3 regions of the Pseudomonas sp. GW821-FHT09E04 genome follow, and region 2 is predicted to be linked to each of the others. Evidence: predicted binding sites of a transcription regulator. Region 2 holds the regulator's gene; each other region holds the start of a gene.

Region 1 (10,246 bases), on a different contig from region 2:
GCGCCGGATCACCGCTGACGCCGAGAATGCGCTCGCCGTCATGCTCGATCAGCACGCCGCAGCCGACCCCGCAATAACAGCAGGTCGAGGCGGTCGTCTGGCGGTTCATCAGACGGCGTCCCGCAGGGCCAGCTGGACGCGGCCGTTTTCGACCCGGGCCGGGTGATGGTGCGCGCAACCGATGTCCGGCGCCTGGGCTTCGCCGGATTGCAGGTCGATCTGCCAGTTGTGCAGCGGACAGGCCACGCGCTTGCCGTAGATCAGGCCTTGGGACAGCGGGCCACCCTTGTGCGGGCAGCGGTCATCGAGCGCGAAAACCTCATCGTCACTTGTGCGAAAGATCGCAATGTCACCCTTGGGCCCGGCAATGATCCGCGAACCGAGGGCATTGATCTCTTCCAGGGCACAGATATCGAGCCAGTTCATGCCGGCACCTCCAGGTTTTTCACGGGGATCACGTCGAACTCTTTCTTCAGTTGCGGCTGCGCGAGGCGCTCTTTCCACGGGTCCTGTTCGAACGACAGGGAGAATTGCAGGCGCTCGTTCAGGGCCTTGCGGCGCTCGGGATCTTCCAGCACGGCTTTCTTGATGTGCTCCATGCCGACTCGTTGCAAGTAGTGCACGGTGCGTTCGAGGTAAAAGGCTTCTTCGCGGTACAGCTGCAGGAACGCGCCGTTGTATTCGCGGACTTCCTCGGCGGTCTTGAGCTTGACGAAGAACTCGGCGACTTCGGTCTTGATCCCGCCGTTGCCACCGATGTACATCTCCCAGCCGGAGTCGACACCGATGATTCCTACGTCCTTGATCCCTGCTTCCGAGCAGTTGCGCGGGCATCCGGAGACCGCCAGTTTCACTTTGTGCGGCGACCACATGTTGAACAGGTCATGTTCAAGGTCGATGCCCAACTGAGTCGAATTCTGCGTGCCGAAGCGGCAGAACTCGCTGCCGACGCAGGTTTTTACGGTGCGGATCGATTTGCCGTAGGCGTGGCCGGACGGCATGTCGAGGTCTTTCCACACACCGGGCAGGTCCTGCTTCTTGATCCCCAGCAAGTCGATGCGCTGGCCGCCGGTGACCTTGACCATTGGCACCTGATATTTGTCCGCCACGTCGGCGATTCGCCGCAGTTCCGACGGGTTGGTCACGCCGCCCCACATCCGTGGCACCACCGAGTAGGTTCCGTCCTTCTGAATGTTGGCGTGGGCCCGCTCGTTGATCAGGCGCGACTGCGGATCGTCCTTGGCTTCGCCGGGCCAGGTGGAAATCAGGTAGTAGTTGAGGGCGGGGCGGCAAGTGGCGCAGCCATTCGGGGTGCGCCAATTGAGGTAGCTCATGGTGCCGGCGATGGTCAGCAGGTGCTGCTCGCGAATGGCTTGACGGATCTGGCCGTGATTGAGGTCGCTGCAGCCGCAGATGGCTTTTTCGCTTTTCGGTTTGACATCCGCCGCGCCGCCGACGGTGTTGATCAGGATCTGCTCGACCAGACCGGCGCAGGAGCCGCAGGAACTGGCCGCCTTGGTGTGTTTCTTCACTTCGTCGACGCTGAACAGACCGTGTTCCTGAATCGCCTTGACGATGGTGCCCTTGCACACGCCGTTGCAGCCGCAGACTTCGGCGTTGTCGGCCATGCTCATGGCTTTGTCCTGGCCCTGATGTCCTACGTCGCCGAGGGCGTTTTCACCAAACATCAGATGATCGCGGATCTCGCCGATGGCGTGATTCTCACGAATTTGTCGGAAATACCAACCGCCATCTGCCGTATCGCCGTACAGACAGGCGCCGACCAGCACGTCATCCTTGATCACCAGTTTTTTGTACACCCCGCCGATCGGGTCGGAGAGGGTGATGGTCTCGGTGCCTTCGCCGCCCATGAAATCGCCAGCGGAAAACAGGTCGATGCCGGTGACTTTCAATTTGGTCGAAGTCACCGAGCCTTGATAACGGGCGAAACCCAGTTGCGCCAGGTGGTTGGCGCAGACCTTGGCCTGTTCGAACAGCGGCGCGACCAGGCCGTAGGCAATGCCACGGTGGCTGGCGCATTCGCCGATGGCATAGATGCGCGGGTCGTAGGTTTGCAGGGTGTCGTTGACCAGAATCCCGCGATTGCACGGGATGCCGGCCTTTTCCGCCAGTTCGGTATTGGGGCGGATGCCGGCGGCCATCACCACCAGATCGGCGGGGATGATGTCGCCGTTCTTGAATTGCACCGAGCCGACGCGACCGTTGCCGGCGTCGTGCAGGGCCTGGGTCTGTTCGCACAGGCGAAAGTGCAGGCCACGGGATTCGAGGGCGGTTTGCAGGAGCTGGCCGCTGGTCTTGTCCAGTTGCCGCTCCAGCAGCCATTCACCGAGGTGCACCACGGTGACGTGCATGCCGCGCAGCATCAGGCCGTTGGCCGCTTCGAGGCCGAGCAGGCCGCCGCCGATCACAACGGCGTGCTTGTGGGTCTTGGCGGTGTCGATCATGGCCTGAGTGTCGGCGATGTCGCGGTAACCGATCACGCCCTGCAAGGTGTTGCCGGGGATTGGCAGGATGAACGGGGTCGAGCCGGTGGCGATCAGCAGGCGATCGTATTCGGCCTCGGTGCCGTCTTCGGCGATCACCCGGCGCTTGACCCGGTCGATCTCCACCACTTTGCGGTTGAGCAGCAGTTTGATGTTGTTTTGCAGATACCAGTCGAGATCGTTGAGCACGATCTCTTCGAACGTCTGTTCGCCGGCCAGCACCGGCGACAGCAGGATGCGGTTGTAGTTGGTGTGCGGTTCGGCGCCGAAGACCGTGATGTCGTACAGCTCGTTGCTCAGCTTGAGCAATTCTTCCAGGGTACGGACCCCGGCCATGCCATTGCCGATCATCACCAGTTTGAGTTTTTTCATCAGGTTCTCCGCAAGCTTCGGGCGTGCCTCTTGTGGGCAGTCAGGCCTTGCTCGACAAAAATGGCGCAAACAAAAAAGGCGTCCCGCCAGTTACCTAGCGAGGACGCCTTTGTCCTTGTCCCGTTCTCTCGGGAAGCCTGGCCTTCGTCGTTGAAGGTCGGGCTTTATGTCAGTTGAAAACGTTAATGCAGTGGTTGTGCCAAGTCCTGATGAGCCGCGAATTCACTGGGATAGTGCTGGAATTGGCCAGATGTACATTGTGGCTTTTGCACTGAATGGAAGCGGCACGCCCGTTAATGGAGCGCTGGATTAGCCATGAAACAACAGAAACATCAGCACCAGATTGCCCAGCAGTGCCAGCAACGCCAGTGTCCGCCAGACTTTCAGTGGCTCCCGTTCGAGCAAGGGTCGAGGGCGTACATTCAGGCTGCGGCGTTCACCCTGTTCCAGCGTCAGCAGCCATTCCTCGGCGGTTTCATAGCGTTGCAGAGGATCAGCCGAGACGCCACGTTCCAGACACTGCGCCAGCCATTCCGGCAGATCCGGTCGATAACGCGCTGCACTTACCGGCACCCCGAAACGCGGACGCTGAAAGGCTTCGATTTCTCCGTAGGGGAAATGCCCGGTGAGCAGGAAATACAACGTCACGCCCACTGCATACAGATCCTGGCGAGCCTCGGGCGCATCACCCCGAAAGGACTCCGGGGCGATGTAGCTCGGGGTTCCCGGTAGCGTCGACGGTGTGTCCTGTGAAAGACCTGGGCAATAAGCCAGGCCGAAATCCAGCAGGCGCAACTCGCCGTCGTCCCCCAGCAGCAGGTTCTCCGGCTTGATGTCGCGGTGCAGAATCTGTCGCCGATGCAGCAAACCGACGGCCCGCAACAGGCGTTCGGCCACGTCCTGCCACTGAGCCAACGGTAGTGGGCCGGCTCGCTCGAACAACTGAGCCAGGGTTGTCCCCGAATATTCACGCATCACGTAGTACAAATGCTGACGCTGACTGGCGCTATGGACTTCAGGGAAATGTCGCCCGGCCACGCGTTTGAGAAACCATTCTTCCGCCAGCAAGGCCTGACCTGCGTGGGCATCGTCCGCCAGCCGTGTGGGCAAGGTTTTCAACAGCCACGCCTGGCCTTGGCTATCGAGGACGCGATACAGCAACGATTGCTGGCTCTGGCCGACGATGCCTTGCACCTGCCAGCCTTCGAAGGTCTGGCCCGGTTTGAGCACCGGGGGCAGCGGCCATTGCTGCAACTGGATCAGCGCATCGCCGATGCTCGCTTCCCCCACGGCATCCACCCGCACCAGCAAGGCACTGGCGTTGTCCTGACTGCCGGCCAGATGCGCGGCGTTGACCAGTGTTTGTGCCGCTCTGTGCAGATCCGGTTGATCACGCAGGATCCCGGCGATGGACGTGTCGCCGAGCGCGGCCCAGACACCATCGCTGAGCAGCACGAAGCTTTCGCCCTCACGCAGCTCGCCGTCGAGAAAGTCCAGCACCAGATGCTGGTCCAGGCCCAGTGCACGTTTGAGCACGTGCTGCATGCCCGGTTGCTCCCAGACGTGATCCTCGGTGATGCGCTGCAGGGTGTCGGCGTGCCAGCGATAGGCCCGGCAATCCCCCACATGCGCCAGCGTGAAGCGTCTGCCGCGCAGGACCAGCGCGCTGACGGTGGTGAGCAACGGCTGGCCGCCGCCATTGGCCTGCAACCAGCGGTTTTGCGCGAGCAACAGGCGATCCAGCGCCTGAGCCACGCTCCAGGTCTGCGGGGTGGCGTAGTAGTCCAGCGCCAGCGCCTGCAAGGTCGAGCGCGCAGCCAGACCGCCATCGGCGCACTGGCTGACGCCGTCGGCGATGGCGAACAGAAACCCTTTGCTGGCGGCCAGCGCCGGGGCCGGAGTGACCAGGCGCAAGGCGTCCTGATTCTCCGCGCGGGGGCCGGTGGCGCTGGCTTCAGCGAAGCTCAGTTGCAGGGCCATGCGGGCCTCAGACCCGGGCAGCGGTCACGGCCGCCGAGCCCCAGGTGGTTCTCCAGCGACGCTTGACCCCGTGCAGACCGAACCACGCCAATACGCCAAGACTGGCAAACAACCACAGCGCCAGTTGATAGCTGCCGGTGCTCTGTTTGATTGCGCCCATACCGGCGGCGAGGGCAAAACCGCCGATGCCGCCGGCCATGCCGATCAGCCCGGTCATCACGCCGATCTCCCGGCGAAAGCGCTGCGGCACCAATTGGAACACCGCGCCGTTACCGGCACCGAGACCGAGCATGGTGCAGACGAACAGTGCCAGTGCCGCGTAGGAACTCGGCAGGTTGAAGCCGACCGCTGCGATACAAACTGCGGCCACCGTGTACATCGCCAACAGCGTGCGAATTCCACCGAAACGGTCAGCCAGCGCGCCACCCAGCGGCCGCATCAGGCTGCCGCCGAACACGCAGGCGGCGGTGTAGTAACCGGCGGTGACCGGGCTCAGGCCGTATTGATCGTTGAAGTAGCCGGGCAGGGCGCTGGCCAGGCCGATGAAACCGCCGAAGGTGACACTGTAGAAAAACATGAACCACCAACTGTCGCGGTCGCCCAGGGCCTTGAAGTAGTCGGCCATAGATTTGGCTTTTGGTCGCTCCGGCGCGTTTTTCGCCAGCCACGCAAACAGCACCAGGGTCAGGATCAGCGGAATCAGGGCGAAACCGAACACGTTGCTCCAGCCGAACGACGCGGCCAGTACCGGGGCGATCAACGCAGCGAACACGGTGCCGGAGTTACCGGCGCCGGCGATGCCCATCGCCTTGCCCTGATGCTGCGGCGGATACCACTGCGAGGCCAGCGGCAGCGCCACGGCGAACGAAGCGCCGGCCATGCCGAGGAACAGGCCAAGCAGCAGGGCCTGTTCGTAACTGTGGATGCCGAGTTTCCAGGCGCCGAACAGTGCACAGATCACGGTCACTTGACCGATCAGACCGGCGGTTTTCGGCGACAGGCGATCGGCAAGCATGCCCATCGCAAAGCGCAGTACCGCACCAGCGAGAATCGGCGTGGCCACCACGAGGCCGCGCTGTTGGGTGGTCAGGTGCAGGTCGGCGGCGATCTGCACCGCCAACGGGCCGAGCAGATACCAGACCATGAAGCTCAGGTCGAAATACAGGAAGGCCGCGAACAGGGTCGGGGTGTGGCCGGATTTCCAGAAGCTTTTATTCATCGCGCACCTCAGCGGTAGAGAATCTCGAGAAGGAGTCAGAACCAGCACAGTGGGGCGCCGCCACGGCCGCACCACCGGCCCCGGTCAATGGGGCCAAAACGCAAAAACGCCGCTACCCGGATCGCCGAAAGGGGCGAAGAAGGTGAGCGACGTCTTTGTCGTGGGTGGGGCAACCGCCGTTGGTTACCTGTAGGGATTGCTTAGCGATATTTGTGCCAAGTCAAAATCAAAAGCCCCTCACCCTAACCCTCTCCCGGAGGGAGAGGGAACCGACCGGGGGATATTCGAGAGATACGCCGACGTGAACGATCGGCTTTGAATCCATAATCGACTGGTTTTTTCAGGTCGATGTATGACGCAAGACACTGCGGTCGGTCCCCTCTCCCTCGGGGAGAGGGTTAGGGTGAGGGGCTTTTCAGCCAAGCAGCTCGCTCATGGCGATGATCTGCTCCGCGACCTGAATCAGTTTCTGCTGGCGGCTCATGGCCTGGCGGCGCATCAGGGTGTAGGCCTCTTCTTCGTTGCAGTCCTTCATTTTCATCAACAGACCCTTGGCCAGTTCGATGCGTTTGCGCTCGGCCAGTTGCTGGTCGCGGGCCTGAAGCTGGGCGCGCAGGGCCTGATCGCTTTCGAAGCGGGCCATGGCCACGTCGAGAATCGGCTGCAAGCGTTGTGCGTGAATGCCTTCGACGATGTAGGCACTGACCCCGGACTTGATCGCCTGACGCATCACGCCAGGGTCATGCTCGTCGGTGAACATCACGATCGGCCGGGGCTGGTCGCGGCTGACCAGCACCACTTGTTCCATCACATCACGGCTCGGTGACTCGGTATCGATCAGAATCACGTCCGGGCGCACCGTTTCGACGCGCGCGGGCAGGTCGATGGTCAGGCCGGACTCGTCGATGACCTCGAAACCGGCCTCGGTCAACGCAGCTTTCAGGCGCCCGACTTTTTTCGCGGTGTCGTTGATCAGCAGAATGCGCAACATGTTCGCGGTCTCCTGTCAGCGGCGGGCGAGAAGGGGGGCGTTGTTGCTCAACGCGTGCAGCTTGAAACTTTGCGCGTAGGCGGCCGGGTCGCTGCCGTCCCAGACCTTGCCGTCGATCAACTGGCTGCTGCGCATGTCCTCGGTGCCGACCGGCACATCGACAGCGCTGGCAGCGTCGCGGTACAGCGCCAGTTGCTGCACCTGACGGGCGACGGCGAGGTAATCCGGGTCGTCGCGCAGCAACCCCCAGCGGCGGAACTGGGTCATGAACCACATGCCGTCCGACAGGTACGGCAGGTTCACCGCGCCATCGCCGTGAAAGCGCAGGGCGTGGGGGTCCTGCCAGCGATTGCCCAGACCGTCGTCGTAATCGCCGAGAAAACGCGGTTCGATGCAGGAAACCGGGGCGTCCAGATACTCGGCGGCGCTGAGCAGCTGCGCGGTGCTGCGGCGGTTTTCCGGGCTCTCTTCGATGAAACGGCTGGCTTCGAGGATCGCCATCACCAGTGCGCGGGCGGTGTTGGGGTATTGCTCGACGAAGGCGCGGGTGCAGCCGAGGACTTTTTCCGGGTGGTCGGGCCAGATGGTCTGGCTGGTCGCCATGGTGAAGCCGAGATTCAGCTGCACCGCGCTGGCTGCCCACGGCTCGCCCACGCAGAAACCGTCGATGCGACCGGCCTGCAGGTGCGCGACCATTTGCGGCGGCGGTACGACCACGCTGTCGACATCCTGCAACGGATGGATGCCCTGACTTGCGAGCCAGTAATAAAGCCACATGGCGTGGGTGCCGGTGGGGAAGGTCTGGGCAAAGGTCAGCCTTGCGCGGGTTTGGTGCACGTGGCGGTCCAGCGCCTCAGGACCGGTCACGCCCAGGCTCTGCAAACCGTGGGACAGGTTGAGGCTCTGGCCGTTCTGGTTCAGACCCATCAGCACCGCCATGTCGGTCGGCGCGACGCCACCGATGCCCAAGTGCACCGCGTAGATCAGACCGTACAGGCTGTGGGCGGCATCGAGTTCGCCGCTGACCAGATTGTCGCGCAGGTTGGCCCAGGAACTCTGGCGCTTGAGGTTCAGGGTCAGGCCGTAAGGCTGGGCAAAGCCTTGCGTGGCGGCGACCACCACCGAAGCGCAGTCGCTCAGGGCCATGAAGCCGAGGTTGATCGCGCTTTTTTCCGGGGCATCGCTGCCGTTGACCCAGGCCAGTGGCCCTATGGAGGTTTGAGTCATGAAAAGCCATCCTCAAAAAAAACGTCGTCACGGACTTTGTCGAGGCAAAACCCGGTGACGACGCCATTGTCCTTGCCTGCCTGCCGTCATTGGCCTGCGGGCTGATGCAGGGGAAGGTGCAAGGCATATGCCAGTGCAGGGGATTTGCGTGTGCGCCTCGCGCGGCGGGGCGATGCCCGGCTATAATCGCCGCCTCTTTTCGCCGCCTCGAGTCATACCCGCCCATGTACACCCTGGCCCGTCAGCTGTTGTTCAAACTTTCCCCGGAAACCTCCCACGATCTGTCGCTGGATCTGATCGGCGCGGGCGGGCGTTTGGGCCTCAACGGCTTGCTGTGCAAGGCCCCGGCGTCGCTGCCGGTGAATGTCATGGGCCTGGACTTCCCGAACCCTGTGGGTCTCGCGGCCGGTCTGGACAAGAACGGCGCGGCCATCGACGGCTTCGCGCAGCTGGGTTTCGGTTTTGTCGAAATCGGCACCGTGACTCCGCGCCCACAGCCGGGCAACCCGAAACCACGGATTTTCCGCCTGCCGGAAGCCGAGGCGATCATCAACCGCATGGGTTTCAACAACCTCGGTGTGGATAACCTGCTGGCGCGGGTCGCGGCGGCCAAATACAAAGGCGTGCTGGGGATCAACATCGGCAAGAACTTCGACACCCCGGTCGAGCGTGCGGTCGATGACTACCTGATCTGCCTGGACAAGGTCTACGCCCACGCCAGCTACATCACGGTCAACGTCAGTTCGCCGAATACCCCGGGCCTGCGCAGCCTGCAATTCGGCGACTCGCTCAAGCAATTGCTGGCAGACCTGGCCACGCGCCGCGCCGAACTGGCCCTGCGCCACGGCAAGCATGTACCGCTGGCGATCAAGATCGCGCCGGACATGACCGACGAAGAAACCGCGCAAGTCGCGCAAGCACTGATCGAAACCGGGATGGACGCGGTGATCGCCACCAACACCACCCTCAGCCGCGTGGGCGTTGAAGGCATGGAACACGGTGACGAGGCGGGCGGTCTGTCCGGCGCGCCGGTTCGCGAGAAGAGCACCCACACGGTCAAAGTGCTGGCGTCCGAGCTGGGTGGCAAACTGCCGATCATCGCGGCGGGCGGTATCACCGAAGGCAAACATGCGGCCGAGAAGATCGCTGCCGGCGCGAGCCTGGTGCAGATCTACTCCGGCTTCATCTATAAGGGCCCGGCGCTGATCCGTGAATCCGTGGACGCGATCGCCGCCAAGCGCTGATTGGCAGATATAAAAAGGCAGGCATAAAAAAGGGCTCCTCGAAGGAGCCCCTGGGCCGTAGCCCGCCGTCCGGGAAGGACGTGCATGGTGATCAGGGTGTTGCGAAATCAGATTGTCGTGTCGGAATAAGTGCCCTGTGTCAGCCGACGGCGTGAAGTTCGTTGAGTCTGTGGATTCCCGCAGTGCCGGTCATACCGTCCCAGTTGTCGCCGCGTCCTTCTCGCCAGCCGTTGATCCAGGCTTGACGTACCGACGGTAGAGTAAATGGGCAAAGCTCACGGGATTTGCCACCAACGCCATATTGATATCCGCGCAAAAATGCTCTTTCCAACGGATCACGCTTAAGTCTTCTCATAGGGTGTTTCCCTCACTTGTTGACTGTTTTTGTCGCGTCGACCTCAATTGAGGTCTGGCAGAAAACTCTGCCGTTGGCGGCTCGCTGCCGGCGTGGCGAGCCAAGGTGTTGACGCCGTTGCGACGTCAACCTGTGTCCAGTTCTAACCAATGAGTCACATCGAGGGAATGACCGTTTTGTCATAAGGACGTAACGAAAAGGATGCTATGGCGATAAGTAACGCCAGGTTTCATGAATGTTTATTCACCAAACCCCGGTATGATCGGCCCTGCACTGTATGACAGGTTTAATTCCTTAGTGAGAATGACCCACGTTTACCGTCGGGTACTTTTCGACGAAGGGTTGCTTTGAGTC
Region 2 (10,246 bases):
CCCCAGATGCCGACCACGCTGAAGATCATCGCCAGCACCGGCAGGGAAATGAAACCGGCCCACAGACGCGGGGCAATGATGTACTTGAGCGGGTCCACACCGATCATTTCCAGGCTGGACAACTGCTCGGTGGACTTCATGTTGCCGATTTCCGCCGTCAGCGCCGAACCGGCACGACCGGCGAACAGCAGCGCCGTCACCACCGGACCCAGTTCACGCAGCAGGGTCAAGGCAACCATCTGCCCCACCGCCTGCTCCGAACCATAGCTCGACAGAATACTGAAGCCTTGCAGCGCCAGCACCATGCCGATGAAGATCCCGGACACCACGATGATCACCAGCGACATGACGCCGACTGAGTGCAATTGCTTGACCAGCAGGCCGAAACCACCGCTGATGCCGCCCCGGCCCAGCAGGGCATGGAACAGGAACAGGGTCGCCCGACCGAATACCGCGACAGCGTCGATGGCTGACTCGCCGAATCGACGCACGCGTTCTATTAATGAAATTCTGCGCATCAGCGCTTCCCCAGAAGATCTGCGCGGTAATCCGTCGCTGGAAAGTGATACGGAACCGGGCCATCGGGGTTGCCGGTCATGAACTGACGGATACGCGGCTCGTCCGAGTTCATCAACTCGTCCGGCGTACCCTGCCCCAGCACCTGGCCATCACCTACGACATAGATGTAGTCGGCGATGCTCGCGGTTTCCGCCAGATCGTGGGAAACCACGATGCTGGTGATCCCCAGCGCGTCGTTGAGCAGACGGATCAGGCGCACCAGAACGCCCATGGCGATCGGGTCCTGGCCGACGAACGGTTCGTCGTACATGAGAATCTGCGGATCCAGCGCAATCGCCCGGGCCAGCGCCACACGACGTTTCATGCCGCCGGACAGCTCGTCGGGCATCAGTTCGATGGCGCCGCGCAGGCCGACTGCCTGCAATTTGAGCAGGACGATGTCGCGGATCATCTCGTCCGGCAATTCGGTGTGAACGCGCAGGGGAAAGGCGACGTTCTCGAACACGTCGAGATCGGTGAACAGCGCGCCGCTCTGAAACAGCACACCCATGTGCTTGCGTGCATCGAACAGATCGCTGCGCGACAGCTTCGGCAGGTTCTGGCCGTTGACCCAGACCTCACCCTGCGAAGGCCGCAACTGGGCGCCCATCAAGCGCAACAGCGTGGTCTTGCCACACCCGGAAGGCCCCATGATGCCGGTGACCTTGCCGCGCGGGATGCGGATATCGACGTTATTGAAAATGCTCCGCGCACCGCGCTTGAAGGAGACTCCCTTCAGCTCGACCGCGTAGGCGTTATCGGCACTCATCTAAACTCCTTGCGATGCAGCCTCTCACTCGGACGCCTGGCTTTCTGAAGAAAGCCCCTACATCCCGGGCAGGCCGAACTGGCGGCGAACTATATCACTGCAAAGGCCAAGCGCCCAAGGCCTCTCCCCGGCCGCGTTCAGCGATATGACAGGCCCAGGGCTTCTATTAGAGGGTTTTGGTAACGAGGAATGACAAAGCACGACGAACTTGCGTGAGGCTTTTCAACATAACCGCTATAATCGCCGCCTTTTCATCGGGCTATACGATTTCTGACATGAGCCAAACCAGCGACCTGATTCAATCGGCACAACGCACCATCCGCCTCGAAGTGGAAGCCGTACAAGGCTTGTTGCCCCATATCGACGCCGATTTCGTACGCGCTTGCGAGATGATTCTGGCCAGCAAGGGCCGTGTCGTCGTGGTCGGCATGGGCAAGTCCGGGCACATCGGCAACAAGATTGCCGCGACCCTGGCCAGCACCGGCACCCCGGCATTTTTCGTGCACCCGGCCGAAGCCAGCCATGGCGACATGGGCATGATCACCCGTGACGACGTGATCCTGGCCCTGTCGAACTCCGGCTCCACCAACGAAATCGTCACCCTGCTGCCGCTGATCAAGCGCCTAGGCATCCAGCTGATCAGCGTGACCGGCAACCCGCAATCGCCTCTGGCAAAAGCGGCCGAGGTCAATCTCAACGTTCACGTCGAGCACGAAGCCTGCCCGCTGAACCTGGCGCCGACCTCCTCGACCACCGCCGCACTGGTCATGGGCGATGCCCTGGCCGTGGCGCTGCTGGAAGCCCGCGGCTTCACCGCCGAAGATTTCGCCTTTTCCCACCCGGGTGGCGCACTGGGCCGACGCCTGCTGCTGAAAGTGGAAAACGTCATGCACGCCGGCCAGGAGCTGCCGCAGGTACAACGCGGCACCCTGCTCAAGGACGCACTGATGGAAATGACCCGCAAGGGTCTGGGCATGACCGTGATTCTTGAAGCCAACGGCAAACTCGCCGGGATCTTCACCGACGGCGACTTGCGCCGCACGCTGGATCGCAGCATTGATATACGCAGCGCCACCATCGACCAGGTGATGACCGTGCACGGCAAGACCGCCCGCGCCGAAATGCTCGCCGCCGAGGCCCTGAAAATCATGGAAGACCATCGAATCAACGCGCTTGTCGTCGTGGATGAGGACGATCGCCCGATCGGCGCCTTCAACCTCTCCGACCTGCTGCGCGCAGGAGTGATGTAAATGAGCACCGATCTGCTGCAACGCGGCAAAGCCATCAAACTGGCGGTTTTCGACGTCGACGGCGTCCTCACCGACGGGCGCCTGTACTTCCTTGAAGACGGCAGCGAGTTCAAGACCTTCAATACGCTCGACGGCCAGGGCATCAAGATGTTGATGAACGCCGGCGTGCAAACGGCCATCATCAGTGGTCGCAAGACCCCGGTGGTCGAACGCCGGGCGAAAAACCTGGGCATTCCGCACCTGTTTCAGGGCCGTGAAGACAAACTCGTCGTCCTCGACGGCCTTCTCGAGCAACTGGGCCTAAGCTATGAACAGGTCGCCTATCTCGGCGACGATCTGCCCGACCTGCCGGTGATTCGCCGGGTGGGGCTGGGGATGGCGGTGGCCAACGCTGCCGCTTTTGTGCGCGAGCACGCCCATGGCGTCACTCAGGCCCGTGGTGGCGAGGGTGCCGCCCGTGAATTCTGCGAACTGATCCTGCGCGCCCAGGGCAGCCTCGATGCCGCCAATAACGCGTATTTGTGAGTCAAACCATGTTTAGCAAAAAGTTTCGCAACATACTGCTGTTCGGTTGCATCGCGGCCATTTTCGGCGCGGTCGGCTACTGGAACATCAGCCCGGAACGCTTCCTCGACAAGCCTCCTGTCTCGGCAGAAGAGAGCCCGATCGACTGGTACGCGACCAACACCCACACCTTGCAATACCTGGAAGACGGCAAGGTGCAGTACGAAATGACTTCCGACAAGGCCGAGCACGTCAAGGCGACCGACATTACACTGGTCACCAAGCCCGACCTGAACATGTATCGCGGCACCGACTTCCCATGGCACGTGACCAGCGAGCGCGGTGAAGTGAATTCCGGTGGCACCGAGGTCGAGCTGATCGACTCGGTTCGCGTCAAGCGCACCGATGAAAAGAACCGCGACACCCTGATCACCTCCACTCGCATGACAGTGTTCCCGCAGCAACAATATGCGCAGACCCAGCAACCCGTTAGAATCGACGGCGCTGGCGGTGTATCGACCGGCGTGGGAATGAAAGCGTATTTGAAGGAAAGCAGGATACACCTGCTATCGAACGTAAGAGGACAGTATGAGGCTCGTTAAAACCCTCCCTATTTTGCTCAGTCTGGGCGCAGCACTGGGAAGCGTGAGCGCCTGGGCTCTGCCGAACGATCAAGAGCAGCCAATCCGCATTCAGGCCGACGATGCCCAGCTGGACGACAAGAATGGCGTTGCCACCTATAAAGGTGACGTGATCATCACTCAGGGTTCGATGATCGTCAAAGGCAACACCGTGACCATCACCCGCACCCCGACCGGCGATATCGACGTCGTGACCTCGGTGGGCAACCTTGCCTACTTCGAGCAGTTGCAGACGGCTGGCGACACCAAGCCTGTACAGGGCTGGGGCGTGACCATCCAGTACCACGCCGCGCAAAACCGCGTTGTACTGATCGACAAGGCGAAAGTCGTCGACAAGGACAACAACACCACTCAGGGCGAGAAAATCGTCTATGACACGGTGAAAAAGCTGGCCAGCGCGGGTCGTGCCACCGGCAACAAGGTCACCGAAGCGCGTCCGCGCATTGACATGGTGATCCAGCCGAAGAAGAAAACCGACGAGAAATCCCAGTAATGGCAACTCTGAAAGCTCAGCACCTGGCCAAGGCCTATAAAAGCCGCCAGGTCGTGCGCGATGTCAGCCTGTCGATCGACAGCGGTCAGATCGTCGGCCTGCTCGGCCCCAACGGCGCCGGCAAGACCACCTGCTTCTACATGATCGTCGGCCTGGTGCAGGCCGATCAGGGTCGCGTGCTGATCGACGACCTGGACGTCAGCCACCAGCCGATGCACGGTCGCGCCAAGGCCGGTATCGGCTATCTGCCACAGGAAGCGTCGATCTTTCGCAAACTGTCGGTGGCCGACAACATCATGGCCATCCTCGAGACCCGCCAGGAGCTCGACAAGGCCGGTCGTCGCAAGGAGCTGGAAAGCCTGCTGCAGGAATTCCACATCAGCCACATCCGCGACAACCTCGGCATGAGCCTGTCCGGTGGTGAGCGTCGCCGGGTGGAAATCGCCCGCGCACTGGCCACTGCACCGAAGTTCATTCTGCTCGACGAACCGTTCGCCGGTGTCGACCCGATCTCCGTGGGTGACATCAAGCAGATCATTCACCACCTCAAGGCCAAGGGCATCGGTGTGTTGATCACCGACCACAACGTCCGCGAGACGCTGGATATCTGCGAAACGGCCTACATCGTCAATGACGGCCAACTGATCGCCGAAGGCGACTCCGCGACCATCCTCGCCAACGATCTGGTGAAGGAAGTGTATCTGGGTCACGAGTTCCGCCTGTAAGCGCGACAGCATTCGACCAGCCGTCCGGGTGCTGTAACGTTGAAGCGCACTTTTATACGCTTTTATTGTTACAGCGCTCTAGGCAAACACGACAGTTTCAGGCATATAATTTGCTTAAGTTTGGCGCTTCGGCGCCCTGTAGTGGATGGCGCATAGCGCCGGCGAATAAGGTGTTAAGCCCCTGCCATGAAACCATCGCTAGTCTTGAGAATGGGCCAGCAGCTGACGATGACACCGCAGCTGCAACAGGCCATCCGCCTGCTCCAATTGTCGACCCTGGATCTGCAACAGGAAATCCAGGAGGCTCTGGAATCCAATCCGATGCTCGAACGCCAGGAAGACGGCGACGACTTCGACAACTCCGATCCCATGGCCGACAACGCCGAACAGAAGCCCAACACCGAGATCCAGGAACCCTCCTATCAGGAGACCGCACCGACGGTCGACAATCTAGAGGATGGCGAATGGAACGAGCGAATCCCCAACGAACTCCCCGTCGACACCGCCTGGGAAGACGTCTACCAGACCAGCGCCAGCAGCCTGCCGAGCAGCGATGACGACGAGTGGGACTTCACCACCCGTACCTCCGCCGGCGAGAGCCTGCAAAGCCACCTGCTGTGGCAGCTGAACCTGGCGCCGATGTCCGACACCGATCGCCTGATCGCCGTCACCCTGATCGACTGCATCAACAATCAGGGCTACCTCGACGAAACCCTCGAAGAAATTCTCGACGCCTTCGATCCGGAGCTCGACATCGAGCTGGACGAGATCGAAGCCGTCCTGCACCGCATCCAGCAATTCGAACCTGCCGGCATTGGCGCACGCAACCTGGGCGAATGCCTGCTGCTGCAATTGCGCCAGCTGTCGGCCAAGACTCCTTGGCTGGCGGAAGCCAAGCGTCTGGTCACCGATTACATCGACCTGCTCGGCAGCCGCGACTACAGCCAGCTGATGCGCCGCATGAAGCTCAAGGAAGATGAACTGCGCCAGGTCATCGAACTGGTGCAGAGCCTCAACCCGCGCCCCGGCTCGCAGATCGAATCCACCGAAGCCGAATACGTGGTGCCTGACGTCATCGTGCGCAAGGACAACGAGCGCTGGCTGGTCGAACTGAACCAGGAATCGGTGCCGCGCCTGCGGGTCAACGCCCAGTACGCCGGTTTCGTGCGCCGCGCCGACACCAGCGCCGACAACACCTTCATGCGCAATCAGTTGCAAGAAGCCCGCTGGTTCATCAAGAGCCTGCAGAGCCGCAACGAAACCCTGATGAAAGTGGCCACCCAGATCGTCGAGCATCAGCGCGGCTTTCTTGAATACGGCGACGAAGCCATGAAGCCTCTCGTGCTGCATGACATCGCCGAAGCGGTGGGCATGCACGAGTCGACGATTTCCCGGGTGACCACGCAAAAATTCATGCATACCCCCCGGGGCATTTATGAACTGAAATACTTTTTCTCCAGCCACGTCAGCACCTCCGAAGGCGGCGAATGCTCGTCCACGGCGATCCGCGCGATCATCAAGAAACTGGTTGCCGCGGAAAATCAGAAAAAGCCGTTGAGTGACAGCAAGATCGCTGGTTTACTGGAGGCACAAGGCATTCAGGTGGCTCGCCGCACCGTCGCCAAGTACCGCGAATCCCTCGGGATCGCGCCTTCGAGCGAACGCAAGCGGTTGATGTAAGCCACGTTACAGCGTTCCAGTGGCAGGCTCTTCGGCCTGCCGCTTTATGCACTGGCAACGAAGGAGAAGCTGTATGCAAGTCAACATCAGTGGACACCAACTGGAAGTTACCCAACCTCTCCGTGAGTACGTTGAGCAAAAGCTCAAGAGGCTTGAGGGGCATTTCGACAAGATCACCAACGTGCAAGTCACGATGTGCGTCGAGAAGCTGAAGCAGAAAATCGAAGCCACGCTGCATATTCCCGGTAACGAGGTCGTCGCAAACGCGGAACATACCGATATGTACGCAGCGATCGACGCGCTGACCGACAAGCTTGATAAACAACTCAAAAAGCATAAGGAAAAGACCCAGAGCCTGCTTCAGGGCGCTACCGGTCGATAACCCCCACCCCCATGATCCGACTTGAAAGCATCCTGACCCCCGGCCGTTCCCTCGTGAACGTGCCGGGCGGCAGCAAAAAGAAAGCCCTCGAACAAATTGCCAACCTGATCGCCCGGGAAGTACCGGATCTGGAGATGCAAGATGTCTTCGAGGCACTGATTGCCCGTGAAAAACTCGGCTCGACCGGTTTTGGCAACGGCATCGCCATTCCCCATTGCCGCCTCAAGGGTTGCGAATCCCCCATCAGCGCCTTGATGCACCTTGAAGCACCCATCGATTTCGACGCCATCGATGGTGCACCGGTCGACCTGCTGTTCGTGCTGCTGGTCCCGGAAGCCGCCACCGATGCGCACCTGGAACTGCTGCGCCAGATCGCCAGCATGCTCGACCGCAAGGACGTACGCGAAAAATTGCGTCGCGCCACCACCAACGAAGCCTTGTATCAGGTTGTCCTGGACGAGCAAAACGGGCACTAAACATGCGCTTGATCATCGTCAGTGGCCGCTCCGGCTCGGGCAAAAGTACCGCTCTGGATGTCCTCGAGGACAACGGCTACTACTGCATCGACAATTTGCCGGCCGGCCTGCTCCCGGAACTGGCGGAGCGCGCACTGATTCATACGGAACTGCCTCAGCCACTGGTCGCGGTATCGATCGATGCGCGCAATCTGCCCAGTCATCTCTCGCGCTTTCCGGAGTTGCTTGAAGAGGTCCGCAGCCGGCACATCCAGTGCGACGTCCTGTATCTGGACGCCGATGAAGAAACCCTGCTCAAGCGCTTTTCGGAAACCCGTCGTCGCCACCCGCTGAGCAGCGCCAATCGTTCGCTGGCAGAAGCCATCAACGATGAAACGGCCCTGCTGGGCCCGATCGCCGATCTGGCCGACCTGAAGGTCAACACCACCAATCTGAACCTGTACCAGTTGCGCGACACCATCAAGCTGCGGCTGCTGAACCAGCCGGAGCCGGGCACGGCGTTTCTGGTGGAGTCGTTCGGTTTCAAACGCGGCATGCCGGTGGATGCGGATCTGGTGTTCGATGTACGCTGCCTGCCCAACCCGTACTGGAAACCGGAACTACGCGCGCAATCGGGGCTCGATGAGCCGGTAGCCGAGTACCTGGCGGCACAGCCGGAAGTCGAAGAGATGTTCCAGGACATCTATGCGTATCTGTTCAAATGGCTGCCGCGCTTCGCTGCCAGCAATCGCGCCTACGTCACCATTGCCATTGGCTGCACCGGCGGACATCACCGTTCCGTCTACCTGACCGAACGCCTGGGTCAGGCCCTGCAGAAAACCCTGAAGAACGTCCAGGTTCGCCACCGCGACCTCAGCTAAAGGATTCACACCGCGATGCCTGCTCTGGAAATCGAAATCATCAACAAGCTGGGCCTGCATGCCCGGGCGTCGGCAAAGTTCGTTGGCGTGGCGGGGCAGTATCCCGACTGCACGATCAGAGTGGGTCGCACCCCGGAAACTACGGTAGATGGCAAAAGCATCATGGCGATGATGATGCTCGCTGCCGGCAAGGGCACCAAAATCTTCCTGAGCACCGAGGGGCATCAGGAACAGGAAGCCCTGGATGCCTTGGTGGCACTGATCAACAACTACTTCGACGAAGGCGGTTGAAAGCCTTTGGTGGCGAGGGAGCAAGCTTCCCTCCCCCCTCTCATCCCAACGCCGTGTCCATCACCATCATCAGGCAGAACCCGATCAACAATCCCAGGCTCGCCAGTTTGTCGTGACCATTGCGTCGCGACTCCGGGATTACTTCGTGGGTCACCACCAGCAACATCGCCCCGGCCGCCAGCGCCAATCCGAGGGGCAACAGCAACTCCGCCAGGCTGACCAGCCATGCACAGAGCAGTGCAAACACCGGTTCGACCAGCCCCGATGCCGCGCCGATCAGAAACGCCTTGACCCGCGACATCCCTGCTCCGGCCAGCACCAGCGCAATCACCAACCCTTCCGGCACATCCTGCAAGGCGATGCCCATCGCCAGGCTGTCAGCGTCCGGCATGCCGCCGCCAGCGGAGACGCCGACGGCCATGCCTTCCGGAATGTTATGGGCAATGATGGCAAACACGAACAGCCAGATCCGCGGGGGAATCACCGGGTGCTCGACGGTGCCGATGAGCATTTCCGGTGAAGCGCCGGACACCTTGCGGTCCACCAGATACAGACCGAAAGCACCGAGCATGATGCCGAAACAGATCAAGCCACTGGCACCCCAAGGGCTCAGGCCAAGGCTTTCTGCGGCGGCAATCCCCGGCACGATCAGCGAAAAAGCAGTCGCTGCCAGCATCACGCCGGCACCAAACCCCAGCAGCGTGTCGCCCAATGCCTGAGGCATGTTGCGGATCACCAGCACCGGAACCGCCCCGAGTGCCGTGCCAAGCGCGCAGATTGCACCGCCCTGCAATGCCCGGGACAGTTTCGGCTCCAGGTCCAACCATTCGAGTCCGTGAGCCACCAGCAAGGCCATGCCCGCCAACAGCAGCAGCGACCCGAATGCGTAACGAAACATACGCCCACTTCCGATCGCCAGTGTTTCAGTGCCCATAGTCAGCCTTGGATTGTTTTTATAGGAGACTTAAACCAGTGCAGCCTGATAACGCGCAGCGACTTCAGGCCAATTGATCACGTTGTAGAACGCGCTGATGTATTCCGGGCGGCGGTTCTGATAACGCAGGTAGTAGGCGTGTTCCCACACATCAAGTCCGAGAATCGGCGTATTGCCTCCCATCAGCGGGCTGTCCTGGTTGCCGCTGCTTTCCACCACCAGTTTTTTGTCCGGGGTCACGCTGAGCCAGGCCCAGCCGCTGCCGAAACGGGTCAGCGCGGCTTTGGTGAAAGCATCCTTGAAGCTGTCGAGGCCGCCCAGTTGCTCATCGATCGCCCTGGCCAGCGCGCCGTCCGGCTTGCCGCCACCGCCTGGCACCATCACTTCCCAGAACAGCGAATGGTTGGCGTGACCGCCGCCCTGATTGATTACCGCCGCGCGCAGTTTTTCAGGCAGTTGCTGGACGCTGGCCACCAGTTTTTCCACCGGCCATTCGGCGTACTCCGTGCCCTCGACCGCGGCGTTCAGGTTGTTGATATAGGTCTGGTGATGCTTGGTGTAGTGGATCTCCATGGTCTGCGCATCGATGTGCGGTTCCAGTGCATCGTAGGCGTAAGGCAAGGCTGGCAGGGTAAAAGCCATTTCAGTGGACTCCATGGTGATGTTGGGCAGGCACGCGACGC
Region 3 (10,246 bases), 690 kb from region 2:
CCGCGCCGAAGTCACCGTTCTTGTCGATGCCCTGGGCTTGCTGGCGATTCATCTGGTCGGCAATGACCAGTGCTACACGGCCCAGCTCGTTGAGCGAAGGGTTGAGCACTTCATTGCGATAGGTCAGCAGACCACCGATTTCACCGCCGCTCATCACCGAGGTGATGTCGAGGGTGCTTGAGCCGCGATCCATCTGGATGCCCATGCGCGACGGGTCGTCCTTGCTCGGCACGGTGCTCAGGGTGTTGGTGGTGTTGCCGATGACCAGTGGCTGACCGCTGCCGACGTAGACGTCGAAACTGCTGCCGCGCTCGACAACTTGCGCACCGGTCAACTCGGAGAGCTGACGCACGGCTTCGTTGCGGCTGTCGAGCAGATCGTTCGGTTGGCCGCCGCTGGTGGAAACCTCGCCGATCTTCTGGTTCAGGTTGGCAATCGCGGTGGCCAGTTTGTTCACCTGGGACGTCATGTCCGACAGGTTGCCGTTGATCGTGGTGTTCTGATCGTTCAGCTGTTTGGCCAGCGCGTTGAAGCGGCTGGTCAGGGCCTGCGCACCGGTCAGTACCGACTGACGGGAAGTGTCGTCGGTCGCCGAGGTCGCTACACCTTGCATCGAGGTGAAGAATTTCTGCAGCACACCGGTCAGGCCCGTGTTGGTGTCGGACAGCGAGGCGTCCAGCGCGGTCGCCTGTGCACCGTACGCGGCCGCTTCGCTGTTGAGCGAGGTGGCGGTGTGCAGTTGTGTTTCGAGGTAAGAGTTGTACACCCGGCGCACGTCGGCCAGGGTCGTGCCCGTGCCGATGAAGACGTTGCCGAACTGCTGCGAGGACTTGGTGCCCTGCACGGTTTGCTGGCGTGAATAACCGGCGGTGTCGACGTTGGCAATGTTGTTACCTGTCACAGCCAGAGAGGACGAACTCGCGGCCAACCCCGACATCCCGATATTGAGCAAACTCATGATTCAAACCTTACCTTGTGTTTATAAAGGCGTTGTTGAAACGCCGGCCGCAGCGTAGTTCTGATTTACCGTCATCTGCCTGGCAATCTGCGAAATCTTGCTTGCGTAGTTCGGGTCGGTTGCGTAACCGGCCTTTTGCAACTCGCGTACAAACTGTTCTGGGTTATCGGCCGACTTCAGCACATCTTGATAGCGATTATTGCTCTGCAGCAAAGTCACCAGATCGTGGAAGCTGTCCTTGTACGAGGCGTAGGAACGGAACTCCGCCGTCTCCTTGACCATCTGCCCATTGCGGAACTCGCTGGTGATCGCACGAGCCGAATCGCCCTGCCAGTTGCTGCTGGCCTTGATGCCGAACAGGTTGTGACTGCTGGTGCCGTCCTGGGCGCGCATGACCGACTTGCCATAGCCGGTTTCGAGCGCAGCCTGAGCCACCAGGTAACGCGGATCGACACCGATGCGCGCGGCCGCTTCTTTGGCCATCGGCAGCATGGTGCTGACGAATTCGTCGGCGTTGCTGAATGCCTTCTTCGCCGGCGCCAGCGGGATCTGTGCCATGGCGCGACCGTAAATCTGCATCTGCCCGCCAGAGGCCTTGTCCGCCTCGGCGCGGGCCAGCCAGTCGCCGTTGTACAGCGGACCGGAACCGGTGGCAGCGGCCGTCGTGGCGCGTTGCGGCAATTGAGTGGCCGCCGTCGGCGTGGCCGAAGGCACCAGACCGGCGAGCAAGCGATCAGCCAGTTTCGGCGGCAGCGCCAGGCGACGCTGGTTGATCATTTCCATGTCGTTGCGATGGGTCAGCTGAGTGTTCGGCGCATGCACCGAACGCGAAGCCCACAACGGACGTTCGCCATTGAGGCGCGACAGCGGACCGTTGGTGGCTACGGTGCCGGCGGCAATCGGCGTTTCCACCGCAGCGGCCTTGGCCAGGGCTTCCTGCTGCTTGGCAGCCGACGCGGCGGCGGCCTCACCCGGCGCCATCGGTTTGTTCTTCGACATCTGCTTCATCAGCACGTCGGCCAGACCGATACCACCGCCCTCGCGGGACAGGGAAACCGCCAGTTGCTGGTCGTACATTTCCTGATACTGCTTGGCTGCCGGGGTGTTGAGCGGGTTGTCCTGGCCCAGCGTTTCAGTGGCCGAACGCATCGACTTGAGCATTTCACCGAGGAACAGCGATTCGAATTCCTGCGCAACCTTGCGCATGTTCCCGTCGCTGTTCTTGTCGCCGACCTTGAGCTGGTTCAGACGATTGAGGTCGGAGTACGAACCCGAATCGCTGCTGCTGACCAGACCGCTTTTGCGCATATCCATGAGTGCCGTCCTCAGATCACGATCAGGTCGGCTTGCAACGCGCCGGCCTGCTTCAGTGCTTCGAGAATGGCCATCAGGTCACCCGGCGCCGCGCCGACCTGGTTCACCGCACGCACGATTTCGTCGAGGGTGGTGCCCGGGCCGAACTTGAACATCGGCTTGGCTTCCTGCTGAGCATTCACCCGCGAGCGCGGCACCACGGCTGTCTGACCATTGGACAGCGGGCCCGGCTGGCTGACGATCGGGTCTTCGGTGATGGTCACGGTCAGGCTGCCGTGGGTCACGGCGGCCGGCGAAACTTTCACGTTCTGGCCGATGACGATGGTGCCGGTACGCGAATTGATGATGACTTTCGCCACGGCCTGGCCCGGGTCGACTTCGAGGTTTTCCAGGATCGACAGATAGTCGACACGCTGACTCGGATCGAGCGGCGCGGTGACGCGGATCGAACCACCGTCGATGGCCTGGGCAACGCCAGGGCCGAGCATGTCGTTGATCTTGTCGACGATGCGCTTGGCGGTGGTGAAGTCGGAACGGTTGAGGTTCAGCGTCAGGCTGTTGCCCTGGTTGAAACCGCTCGGCACCGAACGTTCGACCGATGCACCGCCCGGGATGCGACCGGCCGACGGAACGTTGACGGTGATCTTCGAACCGTCACGACCTTCAGCATCGAAACCGCCGACCACCAGGTTGCCCTGAGCGATGGCGTAGACGTTGCCGTCGATACCCTTGAGCGGGGTCAGCAACAGGGTGCCGCCGCGCAGGCTCTTGGAGTTACCGATGGAAGAAACGGTGATGTCGACCTGCTGACCCGGTTTGGCGAACGCCGGCAGATCGGCACTCACCGATACCGCCGCGACGTTTTTCAACTGCACGTTGCCCGATCCCGGCGGCACCTTGATGCCGAACTGCGAGAGCATGTTGTTGAAGGTCTGCAGGGTGAACGGGGTTTGCGTCGTCTGGTCGCCGGTGCCGTTAAGCCCGACCACCAGGCCGTAGCCGATCAACTGGTTGGAACGCACGCCAGAGATGCTGGCGATATCTTTCAGCCGCTCGGCGTGGGCACCAAAGGCTGCGGACATCAACGCCGCAGCGAGCATGAGGCTCTTGAAATTCAACGTAGCCACCTAGAAAGGGAACAGCGGGCTGAGGAAGAAACGGTCGAACCAGCCTGGCTGACTCGCATCGGCGAACGAACCGGTGCCCGAGTAGGTGATGCGCGCATCGGCGACCCGGGTCGACGACACGGTGTTGTCGGTGGCGATGTCATCGGCACGAACAAGACCGGCGATCCGCACCAGCTCATCACCGGTGTTGAGGGTCATCCACTTCTCGCCGCGCACAGCGATGATGCCGTTGGGCAGCACGTCGGCGACGGTCACGGTGATCGAACCGGTCAGGGTGTTGCCCTGGGCCGCCTTGCTGTCGCCCTTGGTCGCACGGTCGCCGCTGTAGCCGACGTCCAGGCTCAGGTCGTTACCGCCCAACGGGTTGTTGGTGGTGCCGCTGCCGCCGAACAACGAAGTCAGGCCGATGCCGGTCTTGCTGTTCTTGGCCACTTGCGAGTTGGCGTTCTTGCTGGCCTGAGTCTTCTCGTTCAGGGTGATGGTGATGATGTCACCGACCCGGAACGCCTTGCGGTCGCTGTACAGGTTCTGTTCGAAACCGGCCTGATAGATCGAGCCGTTGTTGGCGGCCGCCGGCAACGGCGTCCGCGGCAACACCGGGGCGTAGTAAGGGTCATTGGGCTTGGGCGTCGGAGCGACGCAGCCCGCGAGCGAGACCACCCCACCCAATGCCAGAACAGATACGAAGCGTTTCATGACCCTTACCTCACGGTGTTGCAGGCGGCCTCATGGCCGCCTCATAGACTTGATTACAGATTCTGCGTTACGAACGAGAGCATCTGGTCGGCGGTGGAGATCACCTTGGAGTTCATCTCGTAAGCGCGCTGAGTGGTGATCATGTTGACCATCTCTTCCACGGTGCTGACGTTGGAGGTTTCCAGGGTGTTCTGCAGGGTGGTGCCGAAACCGTTCAGGCCCGGAGTGCCGATTTGTGGCGCGCCGGAAGCGGCGGTTTCCAGGAACAGGTTGTTGCCCACGGCTTGCAGACCGGCCGGGTTGATGAAGTCGGCGGTTTGCAGGTTGCCGATCACTTGCGAGGCGGCGTTGCCGGCAACGGTGATCGACACGGTGCCGTCACGGCCAACGGTGAAGGTCTGGGCGTTGTTCGGGATGACAATCGCTGGCTCCAGAGCGAAACCGCTGGCGTTGACGATCTGGCCATTGGAGTCGAGGTGGAAAGTACCGTCACGGGTGTAGGACGTGGTGCCGTCCGGTTGCAGGATCTGGAAGAAACCACGGCCGTCGAGGGCCATGTCCAGCGGCTGCTCGGTGGTTTGCAGGCTACCGGCGGTGAAGTTCTTCTGGGTGCCGACGATGCGCACACCGGTACCCACTTGCAGACCCGACGGCAGTTCGCTGTCCTGGGTCGACTGGGCGCCAGGCTGACGCTTGATCTGATACAGCAGGTCCTGGAACTCGGCGCGGTCACGTTTGAAACCCGTGGTCGACACGTTCGCCAGGTTGTTGGAAATGGTGGTCAGGTTGGTGTCCTGGGCGGACAGACCGGTTTTGGCAACCCATAGAGCCGGAAGCATTCGATTCTCCTCGTGCGCCTGTTTTACGGCGCGACGTTCTGATAATTAGCTGATCTGCAAGACCCGAGCCATGGCCTGGTCGTCGTCTTTGGCGGTGTTCATCATCTTGACGTGCAACTCGAACTGCTTGGCCAGGGCCAGCACCGACGTCATCTCTTCCACGGCATTGACGTTGCTCGACTCCAGGAAACCCGACACCAGTTTGACGTTGGCATCGGCCGGCGCAGGCTGGCCGTCCTTGGTGTAGATCGAACCGTCCAGGCCCTTGTTCATGTTCTTGATGTCCGGATTGACCAGTTTGATCCGGTCGACTTCGGCCATGACGCGCGGGCCTTCGCCCATCGCACGAATACTGATGGTGCCGTCTTCACCGACTTCCACCTGCTGCTGCGGCGGCACGGCAATCGGTCCGCCGTTGCCCATGACCGGCATGCCGTTGCCGGCACGCAGCACGCCCAGAGCGTCGATATTGAGGCTGCCGGTGCGCACGTAGCTTTCGCCGCCGTTGGGGTTCTGCACGGCAATGAAACCGTTGCCGGTCACGGCGACGTCGAGGTCGCGACCGGTCTCCACCAGGGAGCCTGCGGTGAAGTCGGTGGCGGGCCGTTCGCTCATGGCAAACGCACGCGCCGGAAAGCTGTCACCGAACACCGGCATCGAACGCGCCTGCTCCAGGTCGCGCTGAAAACCGTTGGTGGAGATGTTCGCCAGGTTGTTGGCATGAGCCTTTTGCGCCAGTGCGTTCTGGCTGGCGCCGGTCATTGCCACATAAAGGTACTTGTCCACACTCTTTCCTCTGCATGCCGGACGTTTGCCGCCCACCGCTGTACTGCTGAGCCACAAGCAATTTGCAGACCAACTTTTTTCTGGCGGTCGAGGACCCGATAAACAAAGGACTTGAGGGATTCAGCAGGGTTTGGGGAAATGTATCGAAGTCGAAAAACCGGCGGTGTCATGCCGCTTGGCGGCAATGGTGAGGCGCGATCACCCCGCGCATTGCGTAGGAGTGATCGCGCAGGGATCAAGACTCGGTCTTGCCCACCTCATATTCACGCAACTTGTTGGCAATCGTGGTGTGCGAGACGCCCAGCCGCTTGCCCAGCTGCCGACTGCTCGGATGTTCGGAATACAGTCGCTCAAGCACTGCTTTCTCGAAGCGCCCGACAATCTCGTCGAGCCCGCCCTCCAGCGAGAAATCGCCAAGCGGCTGACGCACGCCATAGTCCGGCAGACGAATATGCTCGGCCTTGACCGTCCCGCCATCACACAGCGAAACCGCCTGGAACAGCACGTTCTCCAGTTGTCGCACGTTGCCCGGCCAGTGGTAATGACTGAGCCGATCCATCGCCGCCGGCGCCAGCTTCGGCAACGGGCAACCGATCTGCCGACTGGCCTGATCGAGGAAGTGCTCCACCAGCGGCGTCAAACCGTCGAGGCATTCGCGCAGTGGCGGGATGTGCAACGAAAGCACGTTTAAGCGATGGTACAAATCCTGGCGAAACTCGCCACGGGCGCACAACTCGGACAGGTCGACCTGGGTGGCGCAGATCACCCGTACATCCAGGTAAACCTCTTCATCACTGCCCACACGACGGAAGCAACCGTCCTGCAGGAAGCGCAGCAATTTCACCTGTAAGCGTGGGCTCATTTCGCCGACACCATCGAGGAACAACGTGCCGCCCGCCGTCAGCTCCAGCAGCCCGAGCTTGCCTTCAGCCCGCGCCCCTTCGAAGGCACCGGGGCCGTAGCCGAACAACTCGGTCTCGGCCATCGATTCCGGCAGCCCCGCGCAGTTGAGCGCCATCAATGGCGACTGGCCGCGCGGACTCGCCAGGTGACAAGCCCGAGCCAGCAACTCTTTACCGGTGCCGGTTTCGCCTTCAATTAGAAGAGGCGCATCGAGCGGCGCCATGCGCCGGGCTTCACGCACCACCGCCGCCATCACTTTCGAGCTTTGAAAGATGCTGTCGAAACCACGCAACTCCTGCTTGCGCACGTTGTAGATGCGCTCGCCGACCCGATCCGCCCGGTGCAGCGTCAATACCGCACCGGCCATGGCCTCGCTGTCGTCGTGCTCCGATTGCAATGGAGCGATGTCGGCCAGAAAGATATCGCCCTTGACCTTGACCCGCATGCCGTTGATTCGCGATTTGTTGGCGCGCACCAGTTCGGGCAAGTCGAAATCCTCGGCGTAACGCGACAGTGGAATCCCCGGCACTTCGTCGACCCGCACGCCGAGCAACTGCGCCGCCGCACGGTTGGCGGCAACGATCGAGCCGCCCATGTCGATCGACAGCACCGGAAACTCCAGCGCACCGAGCAACGCATTCAGTTCCATGTGTCGGCGTTCGCTGGGCATCAGCCCTACCCGCTTGACGCCGAACACCCCGGCGATGGCTTCGAATTTGGGCCGCAACGCCTGGAACTGCAAATTGATCAGGTTCGGGCAATGCAGATAGATCGCATTGCCGTGCTCACCGCCGACCTCGCCGCGGGCGACGTTGATCCCGTACTCCACCAGCAGATTGAGGATGTCGCGCAGGATGCCGATGCGGTTCTGGCAGTGGACTTTGATACGCATATAAAGGCCCGAAACAGGTAGAGGGGCGGATTTTTCTCTGCCGCCCGCAAGATAGTCGTCAAGATTATGTGACAGACACCGGCCATTTCAAACCCGCCAATCACCGTAATCACGACTTATCGCAAAAAGCGTAACGATAATTTTACGATTTAAAGAGACTTTTGCTACTCGGCCGGTCATCAACCTGCTGCAACACAGCACGCTCTGGGGTATTTCTCAGTCCATAGCAGGACATAACAAGAACGAATTCCCCTCGCAGGAGAGCAGTATGAAGCAGACGCAATACGTGGCCCGCGAGCCCGATGCGCAAGGTTTTATCGACTACCCCGCCGAAGAACACGCGGTGTGGAACACGCTGATCACCCGCCAGTTGAAAGTGATCGAGGGTCGGGCGTGCCAGGAATACCTGGACGGTATCGAAAAACTCGGTCTGCCCCACGACCGCATTCCGCAACTGGGCGAGATCAACAAGGTGCTCGGCGAGACCACCGGTTGGCAGGTCGCCCGCGTCCCGGCGCTGATTCCGTTCCAGACCTTTTTCGAATTGCTCGCCAGCAAGCAGTTCCCGGTGGCCACGTTCATTCGCACCCGTGAAGAACTGGACTACCTGCAAGAGCCGGACATTTTCCACGAGATCTTTGGTCACTGCCCGCTGCTGACCAACCCGTGGTTCGCCGAATTCACCCACACCTACGGCAAGCTCGGCCTGCAAGCGACCAAGGAAGAGCGCGTTTATCTGGCGCGCCTGTACTGGATGACCATCGAGTTCGGCCTGGTCGATACCCCGCAAGGTAAACGCATCTACGGCGGCGGCATCCTGTCTTCGCCGAAGGAAACCGTTTACAGCCTGTCGGACGAGCCCGAGCATCAGGCCTTCGATCCGCTGGAAGCCATGCGCACGCCGTATCGCATCGACATCCTGCAACCGCTGTACTTTGTCCTGCCGAACCTCAAGCGCCTGTTCGACCTCGCCCACGAAGACATCATGGGCATGGTCAAGCAAGGCATGCAGCTGGGTCTGCACGCACCGAAATTTCCGCCGAAACCAAAAGCTGCGTGAACCGTGGCTTTTACTTACAAGTGAGTCTGTCAGTCGTCGCGGCTTTGGTTTAGCGTGACGACATTGACGACCGTAACAGCTCTTATAAAAAAGACATCCGATCTCAGGAATCAAACCATGTCCACTTTGAACCAAGCCCATTGCGAAGCGTGCCGTGCCGATGCCCCACAAGTCAGCGATGAAGAACTGCCGATCCTGATCAAGCAGATCCCTGACTGGAACATCGAAGTGCGTGACAGCATCATGCAGCTGGAAAAAGTCTTCCTGTTCAAGAATTTCAAGCACGCCCTGGCCTTCACCAACGCCGTCGGCGAGATCTCCGAGGCCGAAGGTCATCACCCGGGCCTGCTGACCGAGTGGGGCAAAGTCACCGTGACCTGGTGGAGCCACTCGATCAAAGGCCTGCACCGCAACGACTTCATCATGGCCGCGCGCACTGACGAAGTGGCCAAGACCGCAGAAGGACGCAAGTAATGCACTTCGACACCATCGGCCGGGTGCCCGGCGACCCGATCCTCGGCCTGATGGAGGCCTACGCGCAGGATTCCAACCCGCGCAAGTTCGACCTCGGCGTGGGCGTCTACAAGGATGCCCAGGGCCTGACGCCGATTCCAGAAGCGGTGAAAATCGCCGAGGCGCGTCTGGTCGAAAGCCAGGACACCAAGACCTACATCGGTGGCCACGGCAATCCGCTGTTCGGCAAGGTGATCAATGAGCTGGTGCTGGGTGCCGATTCGGCACTGATCACCCAGCAACGCGCCAGCGCTACCCAGACCCCGGGCGGCACCGGTGCCCTGCGTCTGGCAGCGGATTTCATCGCGCAATGCCTGCCGGGCAAAGGCGTATGGCTGAGCAACCCGACCTGGCCAATCCACGAAACGATTTTCGCGGCCGCCGGGGTCAAGATCAGCCATTACCCGTACGTCGGCAGCGACAACCGCCTCGACGTCGACGCGATGCTCGCTGTGCTCAACGAAGTGCCGAAAGGCGATGTGGTGCTGCTGCACGCGTGCTGCCACAACCCGACCGGTTTCGACCTGAGTCACGACGACTGGCACCGGGTGCTGGACGTGGTGCGCAGCCGCAATCTGCTGCCGCTGATCGACTTCGCCTACCAGGGCTTTGGCGACGGTCTGGAGCAGGATGCATGGTCAACCCGGTTGTTCGCCGCCGAGTTGCCTGAGCTGCTGATCACCAGTTCCTGCTCGAAGAACTTCGGCCTGTACCGCGACCGCACCGGTGCGCTGATCGTCTGCGCGAAAACCGCTGACAAACTCATCGACATCCGCAGCCAGCTGGCGCACATCGCCCGCAACCTGTGGTCGACGCCGCCGGATCACGGCGCGGCCGTCGTCGCAACAATCCTCGCCGACCCGGAGCTGAAACGCCGCTGGGCCGACGAAGTGGAAGCCATGCGTCTGCGCATCGCCCAGTTGCGCAGCGGTCTGGTGGAAGCGCTGGAACCGCACGGTCTGCGCGAGCGCTTTGCGCACATTGGCGTGCAACGCGGGATGTTTTCCTACACCGGCCTGTCGCCGGAACAAGTGAAAAACCTGCGCGAGCATCACAGCGTGTACATGGTCAGCTCGGGCCGCGCCAACGTCGCCGGGATTGATGCGACACGCCTGGATCTGCTGGCCGAAGCGATCGCTAGCGTCTGCAAATAAACGA

The links. The regulator sigma-54, encoded in region 2, starts transcription at its own class of promoters, with help from an activator protein. The targets are predictions, from matches to a motif close to ANTGGCATNNANNTTGCTNT.
Region 1: the regulator sigma-54 is predicted to act here: its motif matches at 8,409-8,428, upstream of AC07N4_RS14430 (CmpA/NrtA family ABC transporter substrate-binding protein).
Region 3: the regulator sigma-54 is predicted to act here: its motif matches at 5,775-5,794, upstream of AC07N4_RS07060 (flagellar basal body rod protein FlgF).

Annotation. Positions count from the first base shown of each region.
Region 1 is NZ_JBWKOR010000003.1:750,631-760,876, reverse strand. It holds gene AC07N4_RS14460 (nitrate reductase) at 1-109, opposite strand, end outside; gene nirD (nitrite reductase small subunit NirD) at 109-426, opposite strand; gene nirB (nitrite reductase large subunit NirB) at 423-2,876, opposite strand; gene AC07N4_RS14445 (bifunctional protein-serine/threonine kinase/phosphatase) at 3,186-4,856, opposite strand; gene AC07N4_RS14440 (nitrate/nitrite transporter) at 4,864-6,075, opposite strand; gene AC07N4_RS14435 (ANTAR domain-containing response regulator) at 6,491-7,066, opposite strand; gene AC07N4_RS14430 (CmpA/NrtA family ABC transporter substrate-binding protein) at 7,082-8,293, opposite strand; gene AC07N4_RS14425 (quinone-dependent dihydroorotate dehydrogenase) at 8,518-9,537, shown strand; gene rmf (ribosome modulation factor) at 9,677-9,892, opposite strand.
Region 2 is NZ_JBWKOR010000002.1:856,574-866,819, forward strand. It holds gene mlaE (lipid asymmetry maintenance ABC transporter permease subunit MlaE) at 1-518, opposite strand, end outside; gene AC07N4_RS10395 (ATP-binding cassette domain-containing protein) at 518-1,327, opposite strand; gene AC07N4_RS10400 (KpsF/GutQ family sugar-phosphate isomerase) at 1,603-2,577, shown strand; gene AC07N4_RS10405 (KdsC family phosphatase) at 2,578-3,102, shown strand; gene lptC (LPS export ABC transporter periplasmic protein LptC) at 3,111-3,683, shown strand; gene lptA (lipopolysaccharide transport periplasmic protein LptA) at 3,670-4,215, shown strand; gene lptB (LPS export ABC transporter ATP-binding protein) at 4,215-4,940, shown strand; gene AC07N4_RS10425 (RNA polymerase factor sigma-54) at 5,127-6,620, shown strand; gene hpf (ribosome hibernation-promoting factor, HPF/YfiA family) at 6,694-7,002, shown strand; gene ptsN (PTS IIA-like nitrogen regulatory protein PtsN) at 7,014-7,478, shown strand; gene rapZ (RNase adapter RapZ) at 7,481-8,338, shown strand; gene AC07N4_RS10445 (HPr family phosphocarrier protein) at 8,354-8,629, shown strand; gene AC07N4_RS10450 (ZIP family metal transporter) at 8,670-9,563, opposite strand; gene AC07N4_RS10455 (superoxide dismutase) at 9,594-10,205, opposite strand; gene AC07N4_RS10460 (DUF2753 family protein) at 10,207-10,246, opposite strand, start outside.
Region 3 is NZ_JBWKOR010000002.1:166,182-176,427, forward strand. It holds gene flgK (flagellar hook-associated protein FlgK) at 1-958, opposite strand, end outside; gene flgJ (flagellar assembly peptidoglycan hydrolase FlgJ) at 980-2,272, opposite strand; gene AC07N4_RS07045 (flagellar basal body P-ring protein FlgI) at 2,284-3,372, opposite strand; gene flgH (flagellar basal body L-ring protein FlgH) at 3,400-4,095, opposite strand; gene flgG (flagellar basal-body rod protein FlgG) at 4,149-4,934, opposite strand; gene AC07N4_RS07060 (flagellar basal body rod protein FlgF) at 4,980-5,720, opposite strand; gene AC07N4_RS07065 (sigma-54-dependent transcriptional regulator) at 5,956-7,515, opposite strand; gene phhA (phenylalanine 4-monooxygenase) at 7,739-8,575, shown strand; gene AC07N4_RS07075 (4a-hydroxytetrahydrobiopterin dehydratase) at 8,693-9,049, shown strand; gene AC07N4_RS07080 (amino acid aminotransferase) at 9,049-10,242, shown strand.